3 regions of the Bacillus atrophaeus genome follow, and region 2 is predicted to be linked to each of the others. Evidence: a T-box and tRNA genes for the amino acid it is inferred to sense, from the RefSeq annotation. Region 2 holds a T-box; the other regions hold tRNA genes.
The links. The T-box of region 2 lies ahead of ileS (isoleucine--tRNA ligase). A T-box ahead of a tRNA ligase gene usually reads a tRNA of that ligase, here a tRNA-Ile.
Positions count from the first base shown of each region.

Region 1: it has a tRNA-Ile gene. The T-box ahead of ileS (isoleucine--tRNA ligase) is inferred to sense a tRNA for this amino acid. The anticodon was not compared.
Region 3: it has a tRNA-Ile gene. The T-box ahead of ileS (isoleucine--tRNA ligase) is inferred to sense a tRNA for this amino acid. The anticodon was not compared.

Region 1 covers NZ_CP154443.1:1,287,502-1,291,921, forward strand. The annotation lists gene recR (recombination protein RecR) at 1-28, shown strand, start outside; gene AAHT65_RS06610 (YaaL family protein) at 47-271, shown strand; gene AAHT65_RS06615 (pro-sigmaK processing inhibitor BofA family protein) at 338-601, shown strand; rRNA gene AAHT65_RS06620 (16S ribosomal RNA) at 853-2,402, shown strand; tRNA gene AAHT65_RS06625 (tRNA-Ile) at 2,504-2,580, shown strand; tRNA gene AAHT65_RS06630 (tRNA-Ala) at 2,593-2,668, shown strand; rRNA gene AAHT65_RS06635 (23S ribosomal RNA) at 2,756-4,420, shown strand, end outside.
Region 2 covers NZ_CP154443.1:2,964,832-2,969,251, reverse strand. The annotation lists gene ileS (isoleucine--tRNA ligase) at 1-1,888, opposite strand, end outside; T-box leader at 1,946-2,176, opposite strand; gene divIVA (septum site-determining protein DivIVA) at 2,238-2,732, opposite strand; gene AAHT65_RS15135 (RNA-binding protein) at 2,827-3,603, opposite strand; gene AAHT65_RS15130 (YggT family protein) at 3,663-3,941, opposite strand; gene sepF (cell division protein SepF) at 3,949-4,401, opposite strand; gene AAHT65_RS15120 (YggS family pyridoxal phosphate-dependent enzyme) at 4,398-4,420, opposite strand, start outside.
Region 3 covers NZ_CP154443.1:1,266,881-1,271,300, forward strand. The annotation lists gene gyrA (DNA topoisomerase (ATP-hydrolyzing) subunit A) at 1-585, shown strand, start outside; rRNA gene AAHT65_RS06505 (16S ribosomal RNA) at 902-2,451, shown strand; tRNA gene AAHT65_RS06510 (tRNA-Ile) at 2,553-2,629, shown strand; tRNA gene AAHT65_RS06515 (tRNA-Ala) at 2,642-2,717, shown strand; rRNA gene AAHT65_RS06520 (23S ribosomal RNA) at 2,805-4,420, shown strand, end outside.

The sequences.
Region 1 (4,420 bases), 1.7 Mb from region 2:
AGCGCTTGAAGGAAGACGTGAAATGTAAGGGAGGAAAAAGCGATCCATGGGTTTTCTTCGCAAGAAAAAGCTAAGAAAAGAGTTTGATGAAAAATTAATCGAACAGCTCTTCAAACAAAAAGAAGAATGGGGCAGGCAAAAGAGGCTTGTCGAAAAAAGTGTGGAACCGTCAGCTGAGGTATTGAATGAGTTGAAAATGGCGGAGGCAAAGTATTTCTTTTATTTAAGAGAAGCTAAGCAAAGAAACCTGAGAATCAGCGGGTGGAAGTAAGTGGTCTATTCTCCTGGATCTTCTCATAAGCTTGTACTAGAACAAGCGAAGGAGCTGAGAAGATTCATGGAGTCAATTTTCATTATAGGGATAATTTTAGGTTTAATTGTTCTGCTGTTTTTATCGGGAGCGCCGGCTAAACCATTAAGATGGATCGGTATTACTGCGGTAAAGTTTGTGGTGGGAGCTTTGCTTTTAGTATGTGTGAATATGTTTGGCGGCAGCCTCGGTATTCATGTACCTATTAATATAGTAACCACTGGTGTCAGCGGAATTCTTGGTATACCGGGAGTGGCTGCATTAGTAGTGATTAAACACTTCATTATTTAATTCAAAATATAAGTTGACTTTATTATATCAAGATGTTATTCTAATATACGTCGCTGATAACGAAACGAACTTTTGAAAAAGAAGTTGAAAAAAGTTGTTGACGACGAGCGAGAAAACGTGTTATGATTATCAAGTCGCTTCAAGAGCGGCACACAAAGTTCTTTGAAAACTAAACAAGACAAAACGTACCTGTTAATTCAAAGTTTTAACATAAAAATCGCACAGCGATGTGCGTAGTCAGTCAAACTACTTTATCGGAGAGTTTGATCCTGGCTCAGGACGAACGCTGGCGGCGTGCCTAATACATGCAAGTCGAGCGGACAGATGGGAGCTTGCTCCCTGATGTTAGCGGCGGACGGGTGAGTAACACGTGGGTAACCTGCCTGTAAGACTGGGATAACTCCGGGAAACCGGGGCTAATACCGGATGCTTGTTTGAACCGCATGGTTCAAACATAAAAGGTGGCTTCGGCTACCACTTACAGATGGACCCGCGGCGCATTAGCTAGTTGGTGAGGTAATGGCTCACCAAGGCAACGATGCGTAGCCGACCTGAGAGGGTGATCGGCCACACTGGGACTGAGACACGGCCCAGACTCCTACGGGAGGCAGCAGTAGGGAATCTTCCGCAATGGACGAAAGTCTGACGGAGCAACGCCGCGTGAGTGATGAAGGTTTTCGGATCGTAAAGCTCTGTTGTTAGGGAAGAACAAGTGCCGTTCAAATAGGGCGGCACCTTGACGGTACCTAACCAGAAAGCCACGGCTAACTACGTGCCAGCAGCCGCGGTAATACGTAGGTGGCAAGCGTTGTCCGGAATTATTGGGCGTAAAGGGCTCGCAGGCGGTTTCTTAAGTCTGATGTGAAAGCCCCCGGCTCAACCGGGGAGGGTCATTGGAAACTGGGGAACTTGAGTGCAGAAGAGGAGAGTGGAATTCCACGTGTAGCGGTGAAATGCGTAGAGATGTGGAGGAACACCAGTGGCGAAGGCGACTCTCTGGTCTGTAACTGACGCTGAGGAGCGAAAGCGTGGGGAGCGAACAGGATTAGATACCCTGGTAGTCCACGCCGTAAACGATGAGTGCTAAGTGTTAGGGGGTTTCCGCCCCTTAGTGCTGCAGCTAACGCATTAAGCACTCCGCCTGGGGAGTACGGTCGCAAGACTGAAACTCAAAGGAATTGACGGGGGCCCGCACAAGCGGTGGAGCATGTGGTTTAATTCGAAGCAACGCGAAGAACCTTACCAGGTCTTGACATCCTCTGACACCCCTAGAGATAGGGCTTCCCCTTCGGGGGCAGAGTGACAGGTGGTGCATGGTTGTCGTCAGCTCGTGTCGTGAGATGTTGGGTTAAGTCCCGCAACGAGCGCAACCCTTGATCTTAGTTGCCAGCATTCAGTTGGGCACTCTAAGGTGACTGCCGGTGACAAACCGGAGGAAGGTGGGGATGACGTCAAATCATCATGCCCCTTATGACCTGGGCTACACACGTGCTACAATGGACAGAACAAAGGGCAGCGAGACCGCGAGGTTAAGCCAATCCCACAAATCTGTTCTCAGTTCGGATCGCAGTCTGCAACTCGACTGCGTGAAGCTGGAATCGCTAGTAATCGCGGATCAGCATGCCGCGGTGAATACGTTCCCGGGCCTTGTACACACCGCCCGTCACACCACGAGAGTTTGTAACACCCGAAGTCGGTGAGGTAACCTTTATGGAGCCAGCCGCCGAAGGTGGGACAGATGATTGGGGTGAAGTCGTAACAAGGTAGCCGTATCGGAAGGTGCGGCTGGATCACCTCCTTTCTAAGGATATTTAACGGAATATAAGACCTTGGGTCTTATAAACAGTACGTTCCCTGTCTTGTTTAGTTTTGAAGGAACTTTGTTCCTTTTATATGGAAGATGGGCCTGTAGCTCAGCTGGTTAGAGCGCACGCCTGATAAGCGTGAGGTCGGTGGTTCGAGTCCACTCAGGCCCACCATCTTATCCGAATGGGGCCTTAGCTCAGCTGGGAGAGCGCCTGCCTTGCACGCAGGAGGTCAGCGGTTCGATCCCGCTAGGCTCCACCAACGTGTTCTTTGAAAACTAGATAACGATAAGTAAGACATCACATTCAAAAGTAAGACCAAGAATTACTGTAGTGATTCTTTTTTAACGGTTAAGTTAGAAAGGGCGCACGGTGGATGCCTTGGCACTAGGAGCCGATGAAGGACGGGACGAACACCGATATGCTTCGGGGAGCTGTAAGCAAGCTTTGATCCGGAGATTTCCGAATGGGGAAACCCACCACTCGTAATGGAGTGGTATCCATATCTGAATACATAGGATATGAGAAGGCAGACCCGGGGAACTGAAACATCTAAGTACCCGGAGGAAGAGAAAGCAAATGCGATTCCCTGAGTAGCGGCGAGCGAAACGGGATCAGCCCAAACCAAGAGGCTTGCCTCTTGGGGTTGTAGGACACTCTATACGGAGTTACAAAGGAACGAGGTAGATGAAGAGGTCTGGAAAGGCCCGCCATAGCAGGTAACAGCCCTGTAGTCAAAACTTCGTTCTCTCCAGAGTGGATCCTGAGTACGGCGGAACACGTGAAATTCCGTCGGAATCCGGGAGGACCATCTCCCAAGGCTAAATACTCCCTAGTGACCGATAGTGAACCAGTACCGTGAGGGAAAGGTGAAAAGCACCCCGGAAGGGGAGTGAAACAGATCCTGAAACCGTGTGCCTACAAGTAGTCAGAGCCCGTTAACGGGTGATGGCGTGCCTTTTGTAGAATGAACCGGCGAGTTACGATCCCGTGCAAGGTTAAGCAGAAGATGCGGAGCCGCAGCGAAAGCGAGTCTGAATAGGGCGCATGAGTACGTGGTCGTAGACCCGAAACCAGGTGATCTACCCATGTCCAGGGTGAAGTTCAGGTAACACTGAATGGAGGCCCGAACCCACGCACGTTGAAAAGTGCGGGGATGAGGTGTGGGTAGGGGTGAAATGCCAATCGAACCTGGAGATAGCTGGTTCTCTCCGAAATAGCTTTAGGGCTAGCCTTAAGGTAAGAGTCTTGGAGGTAGAGCACTGATTGGACTAGGGGCCCCTACCGGGTTACCGAATTCAGTCAAACTCCGAATGCCAATGACTTATCCTTAGGAGTCAGACTGCGAGTGATAAGATCCGTAGTCGAAAGGGAAACAGCCCAGACCGCCAGCTAAGGTCCCAAAGTATACGTTAAGTGGAAAAGGATGTGGAGTTGCTTAGACAACCAGGATGTTGGCTTAGAAGCAGCCACCATTTAAAGAGTGCGTAATAGCTCACTGGTCGAGTGACTCTGCGCCGAAAATGTACCGGGGCTAAACGTATCACCGAAGCTGCGGACTGTTCTTCGAACAGTGGTAGGAGAGCGTTCTAAGGGCTGTGAAGCCAGACCGGAAGGACTGGTGGAGCGCTTAGAAGTGAGAATGCCGGTATGAGTAGCGAAAGAGGGGTGAGAATCCCCTCCACCGAATGCCTAAGGTTTCCTGAGGAAGGCTCGTCCGCTCAGGGTAAGTCGGGACCTAAGCCGAGGCCGAAAGGCGTAGGCGATGGACAACAGGTTGATATTCCTGTACCACCTCCTCACCATTTGAGCAATGGGGGGACGCAGGAGGATAGGGTAAGCGCGGTATTGGATATCCGCGTCCAAGCAGTTAGGCTGGGAAATAGGCAAATCCGTTTCCCATAAGGCTGAGCTGTGATGGCGAGCGAATTATAGTAGCGAAGTTCCTGATTCCACACTGCCAAGAAAAGCCTCTAGCGAGGTGAGAGGTGCCCGTACCGCAAACCGACACAGG
Region 2 (4,420 bases):
CGTCAGCCTGATAATCGACAGAAGATACCCATAATCTTAAAATATCGGCTCCAAGCTGCTTCATTACTTTAGCAGGAACTACGACGTTTCCGATTGATTTACTCATCTTGCGGCCTTCTCCGTCAAGAGCAAATCCATGGCTTAAAACACCTTTGTAAGGCGCTTGGCCTGTTACGGCAACTGCGGTTGAAAGCGATGAGTTGAACCAGCCGCGATATTGGTCTGAGCCTTCAAGGTAAAGGTCAGCCGGACGGACAAGATCGTCGCGTTCTTCAAGCACCGCCTGATGGGAGGAACCTGAATCAAACCAAACATCCATAATATCCTGTTCTTTGGTAAACTTGCCGTTCGGGCTGCCAGCGTGTGTAAACCCTTCTGGAAGAAGATCTTTCGCTTCTTTTTCAAACCAAATGTTAGAACCGTGCTCTCTGAATAGTGCGGATACATGCTCGATTGTTTCATCTGTAATGATCGGCTCGCCATTTTCAGCATAGAATACCGGGATCGGAACGCCCCATGCGCGCTGTCTGGAAATACACCAGTCTCCGCGGTCACGCACCATATTGTGCAAGCGCTGTTCGCCCCATTCAGGAACCCATTTTGTTTCTTTAATCGCGTCAAGCAGGTCTGTTCTGAAATCTTTAATGGATGCAAACCATTGCGCGGTCGCTCTGAAGATTGTCGGCTTTTTCGTTCTCCAATCATGCGGATAAGAGTGCGTAATGAATTCAAGATTCATTAACGCGCCTTTTTCTTCAAGCTGCTGAGTGATTGCTTTGTTTGCATCATCATAGAACATACCTTCAAAACCAGGCGCTTCGCTTGTCATAACACCTTTTTCATCAACCGGGCAAAGCACGTCTAAGCCGTATTTTTGGCCAACGATAAAGTCATCTTCCCCGTGACCCGGCGCTGTATGAACACAGCCTGTTCCGGCATCTGTCGTCACGTGGTCGCCAAGCATAACGAGAGAATCTCTGCCATAAAGCGGGTGTTCCGCAACAATATTCTCGAGTTCTTTACCTTTCAACGTCTTTAAGACTTCATACTGTTCAAACCCGCAAGCTGAAGCTACATTTTCAACCAACGCACTTGCTGCGACAAAACGGTCGCCACCGACTGAAATCACGCTGTATTCAAGATCAGGATGCACCGAAATCCCAAGGTTTGCCGGGATCGTCCAAGGCGTTGTTGTCCAAATGATGATGCGTTCTCCGTTTTCAAGCACGCCTTTTCCGTCTTTTACAGCAAAAGCAACGTAAATGGATGCAGAGCGTTTATCTTGATATTCGATCTCCGCTTCAGCCAAAGCCGATTCACTTGAAGGTGACCAGTTAACCGGTTTCAGTCCTTTATAAATGTAGCCGCGTTTCGCCATCTCGCCAAAAACACGGATCTGCTGTGCTTCGTATTCCGGTTTTAACGTTACATATGGGTTTTCCCAGTCGCCGCGGACACCGAGACGTTTGAATTGCTCACGCTGGCCTTCAATTTGCTGCCAAGCATATTCTTCACACAGCTTTCGGAATTCAGCAACTGACATTTCCTTACGCTTTACTTTTTTGTTTTTCGTTAACGCCGTTTCGATCGGCAGACCGTGTGTATCCCACCCGGGTACGTAAGGCGCATTGTAGCCGCTCATTGATTTATAACGGACGATAAAATCTTTCAAGATTTTATTGAGGGCGTGGCCCATATGAATATCGCCGTTTGCGTACGGAGGTCCGTCATGCAGAACAAATTTCGGGCGATCCTTTGTCCGTTCTTGTACAAGACGGTAAATGTCCTGTTCTTCCCATTGTTTTTGCATCTCAGGTTCGCGGTTTGGCAAATTCCCTCTCATCGGGAAATCTGTCTTTGGCATCAAGAGCGTATCTTTGTAATCCATTTCCATTCCTCCATCAAACAAATTTTTTCAGAAAATAAAAAAAAGCCCTCTCATCCCATAAGGGACGAGAAAGCTTATCTCGCGGTACCACCCTTTTAGAAGAAACGGGAAACACACGCTTCTTCCTCTCGAGCATCGTAACGTGATGGAACGTCCTTTCTTACTGTCAGTTCAGAAAGGAAACTTAAGGGCTGATCTACATGTCTCCGGCTGTCTCAGGCTTACACCATCCCCGAGTCGCTTCAAAAGCCAAAGTGAAACATGACTGTCCCTTTCAATCGTCTTTTCATCTGAATTTATGAACGTATTATATTCGACAAGCTGAGAAAATGTCAAGAAAATCAGAGAATTATTCCTTTTCCTCAAACACCGCGTCCACTTCGTATTCAAGAAGATGATCCCAATCATCGTTCTTCAGAAGGTCAAGCTGGGCTTCGATCAGCATTTGGAAACGTGTTCTGAACACTTTAGACTGCTTTTTCAGCTCTTCGATTTCCATAGCGATTTTTCTTGATTTTGACAAAGATTCGTTGATAATGCGATCTGCGTTCTTTTCTGCTTCCCGAACGATCAGCTTTGCTTCTTTTTGTGAATTGCGCTTTACATCTTCCGCAGCTTCTTGAGCAACCAGGATTGATTTATTAAGCGTTTCTTCAATATTCGCAAAGTGCCCGATTCGTTCATCAAGCTCGTTTACTTTTGCTTCAAGTTCCGTTTTTTTACGGAGAACAATTTCATAATCTTTTCTGACTTGCATGAGGAATTCATTTACTTCATCTTCGTCATATCCGCGAAAGCTTTTTGTAAAAGTCTTGTTGTGGATATCATTTGGCGTTAATGGCATAATGCCACCTCCATTTTTACATTTCAGTACAGTTATCTAGTTCACATTATAAAGCAAATTTCGCACAGATGGAGAAAAAAACTGAAAAATCGACTCATTTTTGTTTTTCAAATGTGACTCTCCATTTGTCTTTTTTCGTTTTTCCTTCAATTTTGGTTAAACTGGATCGGCCGAATCCTCTGATGGAAAGCATATCTCCCTCCGCAAGCTGATAGGATGGGTCTTCTACTACCTTCCAATTCACCTTGACCAGGCCGTTTTTCACAAGTGCCAGCGCTTTTTGCCGTGACTGCCTGCTCATTGAAGCGCAAACGGCATCGAGCCTTAAAGAAGAAACTGTGTCATCCCTTATTTCGACATCACGAGCGGGGATTTGAAGGTCTGACAAACTAATTTTCTCAAGATTGACTTTGGCCTTGCCCGCCTGGGTGAGCTGACCTGCGACAAAATCCGCCGTTTCAGCCGTGACGATCAATTGCACAGCCGACTCTGCAAACACCAAATCCCCAAACTTTTGCCGCTTTAAGCCAATTCCCATTAAAGAGCCCAGCAAGGATCTATGATCAATGCTGACAAATTTCTCAGGATAGTGGACCTCAAACGCTTGCAGGCCAAAATCCGCTTCCTCCGGATTGGCATAATCAGGGTATAAAAGAGCCCTTTTCCGTTCAGCTCCGTCATAGCCGCCGAACAAGGCGAGCCCTACAGAATCTGCTTGTCCTATAACAGAGGCAGCGATTACCTGCTCACGCGGATCCAAAAAATCGGTCAGTTTCATCCTGTACTGCTCCTGGACGATTCTTTTCCATTCAAGCGCCTGATCAATAAAAGGCTGCTCCTCTTTTCTGAAATGCTGATAAATATCGCTCATCGTCTTTCCCTTCTATGTAAAGAGGCTTGGCTGCTGCCAAGCCTCTATCAAACTGTCGCTTACGTATACATTGCAATCATTCGGTAAAGACCCCATAAGCCGCCGGTCGCAAATCGCAGCACGATAATCGCCACGATCGGAGAGATATCCAGCATAGCAATCGGGGGAATGATTTTTCTGAATGGTTCAAGATACGGCTCGCAAATATTCGCTAAAAATCGTCCGATTGAAGATTCCCTCGCATTCGGAACCCAGGACATGAAAATATAAATGATCAGAGCCCATGAATAAACAGATATTAATAAGCTTAAAACTGAAAAAATTTGATAAAGGATCATCTGCGCTTTACCACCTCTGATGTTCGTCTTCAGACATAAGCTCAGAAATCGTCCCTGATACATCTACATTGTCAGGCGTGCAAAGGAAAATATCCGATCCGATTCTTTGAATATCGCCGCCGATGGCATAAACCGTCCCGCTTAAAAAATCAACAATCCTTTTCGCCTGGTCATGCTGAATTCGCTGCAGGTTGACGACAACTGCGCGTCTGTTTTTTAAATGATCAGCTATTTCCTGCGCCTCCGCGTAGACACGGGGCTCACTCAACACTACTTTAGAGGATTTCTGGACACTTTGCAAGCTTACCACATTTTGTTTGCCGGCAGTCTTATTAGGATAAGCCGGCTTTTCTTTTTGGTCTTGTTCTTCATGTGTATCATGCTCTGTATCAATATATTCATATTCGTATTCTTCATCATCCATTGAGAAAAAGCTTTTAAATTTATTTTTCATGCTCATTGCTGTACACCCCCTGTTT
Region 3 (4,420 bases), 1.7 Mb from region 2:
TCTCAATTCGCTAATATTCGAAACAACGGTCTTATCGCTTTAGGACTCCGTGAAGACGATGAGCTGATGGCTGTCCGTCTCACAGACGGCACAAAACAAATCATTATCGGTACGAAGAACGGCTTGCTTATTCGATTCCCGGAATCTGACGTAAGAGAAATGGGACGTACTGCGGCAGGCGTTAAAGGTATAAAACTGACTGATGATGATATAGTTGTCGGAATGGAAATATTAGAAGATGACTCCCACGTCCTCATCGTGACAGAAAACGGATACGGCAAACGTACTCCGGCTGAAGATTACAGAACCCAGAGCCGCGGAGGCAAGGGACTTAAAACATGTAAGATTACAGAAAACAATGGCCGATTGGTTACGGTGAAGGCGACTAAAGGGGAAGAAGACCTGATGATCATCACAGCAAGCGGTGTGCTGATCAGAATGGATATTGAAGATATCTCTATTACAGGCCGTGTAACTCAAGGAGTTCGTCTCATCCGTATGGGCGAACAAGAACATGTGGCCACAGTAGCATTAGTAGAAAAGAATGACGAGACTCAAGAAGAAGATGAGCCGGAAGAAGAATAAAAAAGAGGCAGCCGATCAAAGGCTGCCTCTTTTTTTATAAACAGATAAACAAGGTTCAATAAGAAATAAAAAAAGTCTTTGACAGTCTGAATAAGTATGATATAATTCATTCTGTTGTCTTTTAAGAAAGGCACAGGCGTCAAAAACTTTTTTTAAAAAAGTATTGACCCAGACAATTCGAAATGTTATGATTAAATGGTCGCTTCAAGAGCGGCACACAAAGTTCTTTGAAAACTAAACAAGACAAAACGTACCTGTTAATTCAAAGTTTTAACATAAAAATCGCACAGCGATGTGCGTAGTCAGTCAAACTACTTTATCGGAGAGTTTGATCCTGGCTCAGGACGAACGCTGGCGGCGTGCCTAATACATGCAAGTCGAGCGGACAGATGGGAGCTTGCTCCCTGATGTTAGCGGCGGACGGGTGAGTAACACGTGGGTAACCTGCCTGTAAGACTGGGATAACTCCGGGAAACCGGGGCTAATACCGGATGCTTGTTTGAACCGCATGGTTCAAACATAAAAGGTGGCTTCGGCTACCACTTACAGATGGACCCGCGGCGCATTAGCTAGTTGGTGAGGTAATGGCTCACCAAGGCAACGATGCGTAGCCGACCTGAGAGGGTGATCGGCCACACTGGGACTGAGACACGGCCCAGACTCCTACGGGAGGCAGCAGTAGGGAATCTTCCGCAATGGACGAAAGTCTGACGGAGCAACGCCGCGTGAGTGATGAAGGTTTTCGGATCGTAAAGCTCTGTTGTTAGGGAAGAACAAGTGCCGTTCAAATAGGGCGGCACCTTGACGGTACCTAACCAGAAAGCCACGGCTAACTACGTGCCAGCAGCCGCGGTAATACGTAGGTGGCAAGCGTTGTCCGGAATTATTGGGCGTAAAGGGCTCGCAGGCGGTTTCTTAAGTCTGATGTGAAAGCCCCCGGCTCAACCGGGGAGGGTCATTGGAAACTGGGGAACTTGAGTGCAGAAGAGGAGAGTGGAATTCCACGTGTAGCGGTGAAATGCGTAGAGATGTGGAGGAACACCAGTGGCGAAGGCGACTCTCTGGTCTGTAACTGACGCTGAGGAGCGAAAGCGTGGGGAGCGAACAGGATTAGATACCCTGGTAGTCCACGCCGTAAACGATGAGTGCTAAGTGTTAGGGGGTTTCCGCCCCTTAGTGCTGCAGCTAACGCATTAAGCACTCCGCCTGGGGAGTACGGTCGCAAGACTGAAACTCAAAGGAATTGACGGGGGCCCGCACAAGCGGTGGAGCATGTGGTTTAATTCGAAGCAACGCGAAGAACCTTACCAGGTCTTGACATCCTCTGACACCCCTAGAGATAGGGCTTCCCCTTCGGGGGCAGAGTGACAGGTGGTGCATGGTTGTCGTCAGCTCGTGTCGTGAGATGTTGGGTTAAGTCCCGCAACGAGCGCAACCCTTGATCTTAGTTGCCAGCATTCAGTTGGGCACTCTAAGGTGACTGCCGGTGACAAACCGGAGGAAGGTGGGGATGACGTCAAATCATCATGCCCCTTATGACCTGGGCTACACACGTGCTACAATGGACAGAACAAAGGGCAGCGAGACCGCGAGGTTAAGCCAATCCCACAAATCTGTTCTCAGTTCGGATCGCAGTCTGCAACTCGACTGCGTGAAGCTGGAATCGCTAGTAATCGCGGATCAGCATGCCGCGGTGAATACGTTCCCGGGCCTTGTACACACCGCCCGTCACACCACGAGAGTTTGTAACACCCGAAGTCGGTGAGGTAACCTTTATGGAGCCAGCCGCCGAAGGTGGGACAGATGATTGGGGTGAAGTCGTAACAAGGTAGCCGTATCGGAAGGTGCGGCTGGATCACCTCCTTTCTAAGGATATTTAACGGAATATAAGACCTTGGGTCTTATAAACAGTACGTTCCCTGTCTTGTTTAGTTTTGAAGGAACTTTGTTCCTTTTATATGGAAGATGGGCCTGTAGCTCAGCTGGTTAGAGCGCACGCCTGATAAGCGTGAGGTCGGTGGTTCGAGTCCACTCAGGCCCACCATCTTATCCGAATGGGGCCTTAGCTCAGCTGGGAGAGCGCCTGCCTTGCACGCAGGAGGTCAGCGGTTCGATCCCGCTAGGCTCCACCAACGTGTTCTTTGAAAACTAGATAACGATAAGTAAGACATCACATTCAAAAGTAAGACCAAGAATTACTGTAGTGATTCTTTTTTAACGGTTAAGTTAGAAAGGGCGCACGGTGGATGCCTTGGCACTAGGAGCCGATGAAGGACGGGACGAACACCGATATGCTTCGGGGAGCTGTAAGCAAGCTTTGATCCGGAGATTTCCGAATGGGGAAACCCACCACTCGTAATGGAGTGGTATCCATATCTGAATACATAGGATATGAGAAGGCAGACCCGGGGAACTGAAACATCTAAGTACCCGGAGGAAGAGAAAGCAAATGCGATTCCCTGAGTAGCGGCGAGCGAAACGGGATCAGCCCAAACCAAGAGGCTTGCCTCTTGGGGTTGTAGGACACTCTATACGGAGTTACAAAGGAACGAGGTAGATGAAGAGGTCTGGAAAGGCCCGCCATAGCAGGTAACAGCCCTGTAGTCAAAACTTCGTTCTCTCCAGAGTGGATCCTGAGTACGGCGGAACACGTGAAATTCCGTCGGAATCCGGGAGGACCATCTCCCAAGGCTAAATACTCCCTAGTGACCGATAGTGAACCAGTACCGTGAGGGAAAGGTGAAAAGCACCCCGGAAGGGGAGTGAAACAGATCCTGAAACCGTGTGCCTACAAGTAGTCAGAGCCCGTTAACGGGTGATGGCGTGCCTTTTGTAGAATGAACCGGCGAGTTACGATCCCGTGCAAGGTTAAGCAGAAGATGCGGAGCCGCAGCGAAAGCGAGTCTGAATAGGGCGCATGAGTACGTGGTCGTAGACCCGAAACCAGGTGATCTACCCATGTCCAGGGTGAAGTTCAGGTAACACTGAATGGAGGCCCGAACCCACGCACGTTGAAAAGTGCGGGGATGAGGTGTGGGTAGGGGTGAAATGCCAATCGAACCTGGAGATAGCTGGTTCTCTCCGAAATAGCTTTAGGGCTAGCCTTAAGGTAAGAGTCTTGGAGGTAGAGCACTGATTGGACTAGGGGCCCCTACCGGGTTACCGAATTCAGTCAAACTCCGAATGCCAATGACTTATCCTTAGGAGTCAGACTGCGAGTGATAAGATCCGTAGTCGAAAGGGAAACAGCCCAGACCGCCAGCTAAGGTCCCAAAGTATACGTTAAGTGGAAAAGGATGTGGAGTTGCTTAGACAACCAGGATGTTGGCTTAGAAGCAGCCACCATTTAAAGAGTGCGTAATAGCTCACTGGTCGAGTGACTCTGCGCCGAAAATGTACCGGGGCTAAACGTATCACCGAAGCTGCGGACTGTTCTTCGAACAGTGGTAGGAGAGCGTTCTAAGGGCTGTGAAGCCAGACCGGAAGGACTGGTGGAGCGCTTAGAAGTGAGAATGCCGGTATGAGTAGCGAAAGAGGGGTGAGAATCCCCTCCACCGAATGCCTAAGGTTTCCTGAGGAAGGCTCGTCCGCTCAGGGTAAGTCGGGACCTAAGCCGAGGCCGAAAGGCGTAGGCGATGGACAACAGGTTGATATTCCTGTACCACCTCCTCACCATTTGAGCAATGGGGGGACGCAGGAGGATAGGGTAAGCGCGGTATTGGATATCCGCGTCCAAGCAGTTAGGCTGGGAAATAGGCAAATCCGTTTCCCATAAGGCTGAGCTGTGATGGCGAGCGAATTATAGTAGCGAAGTTCCTGATTCCACACTGCCAAG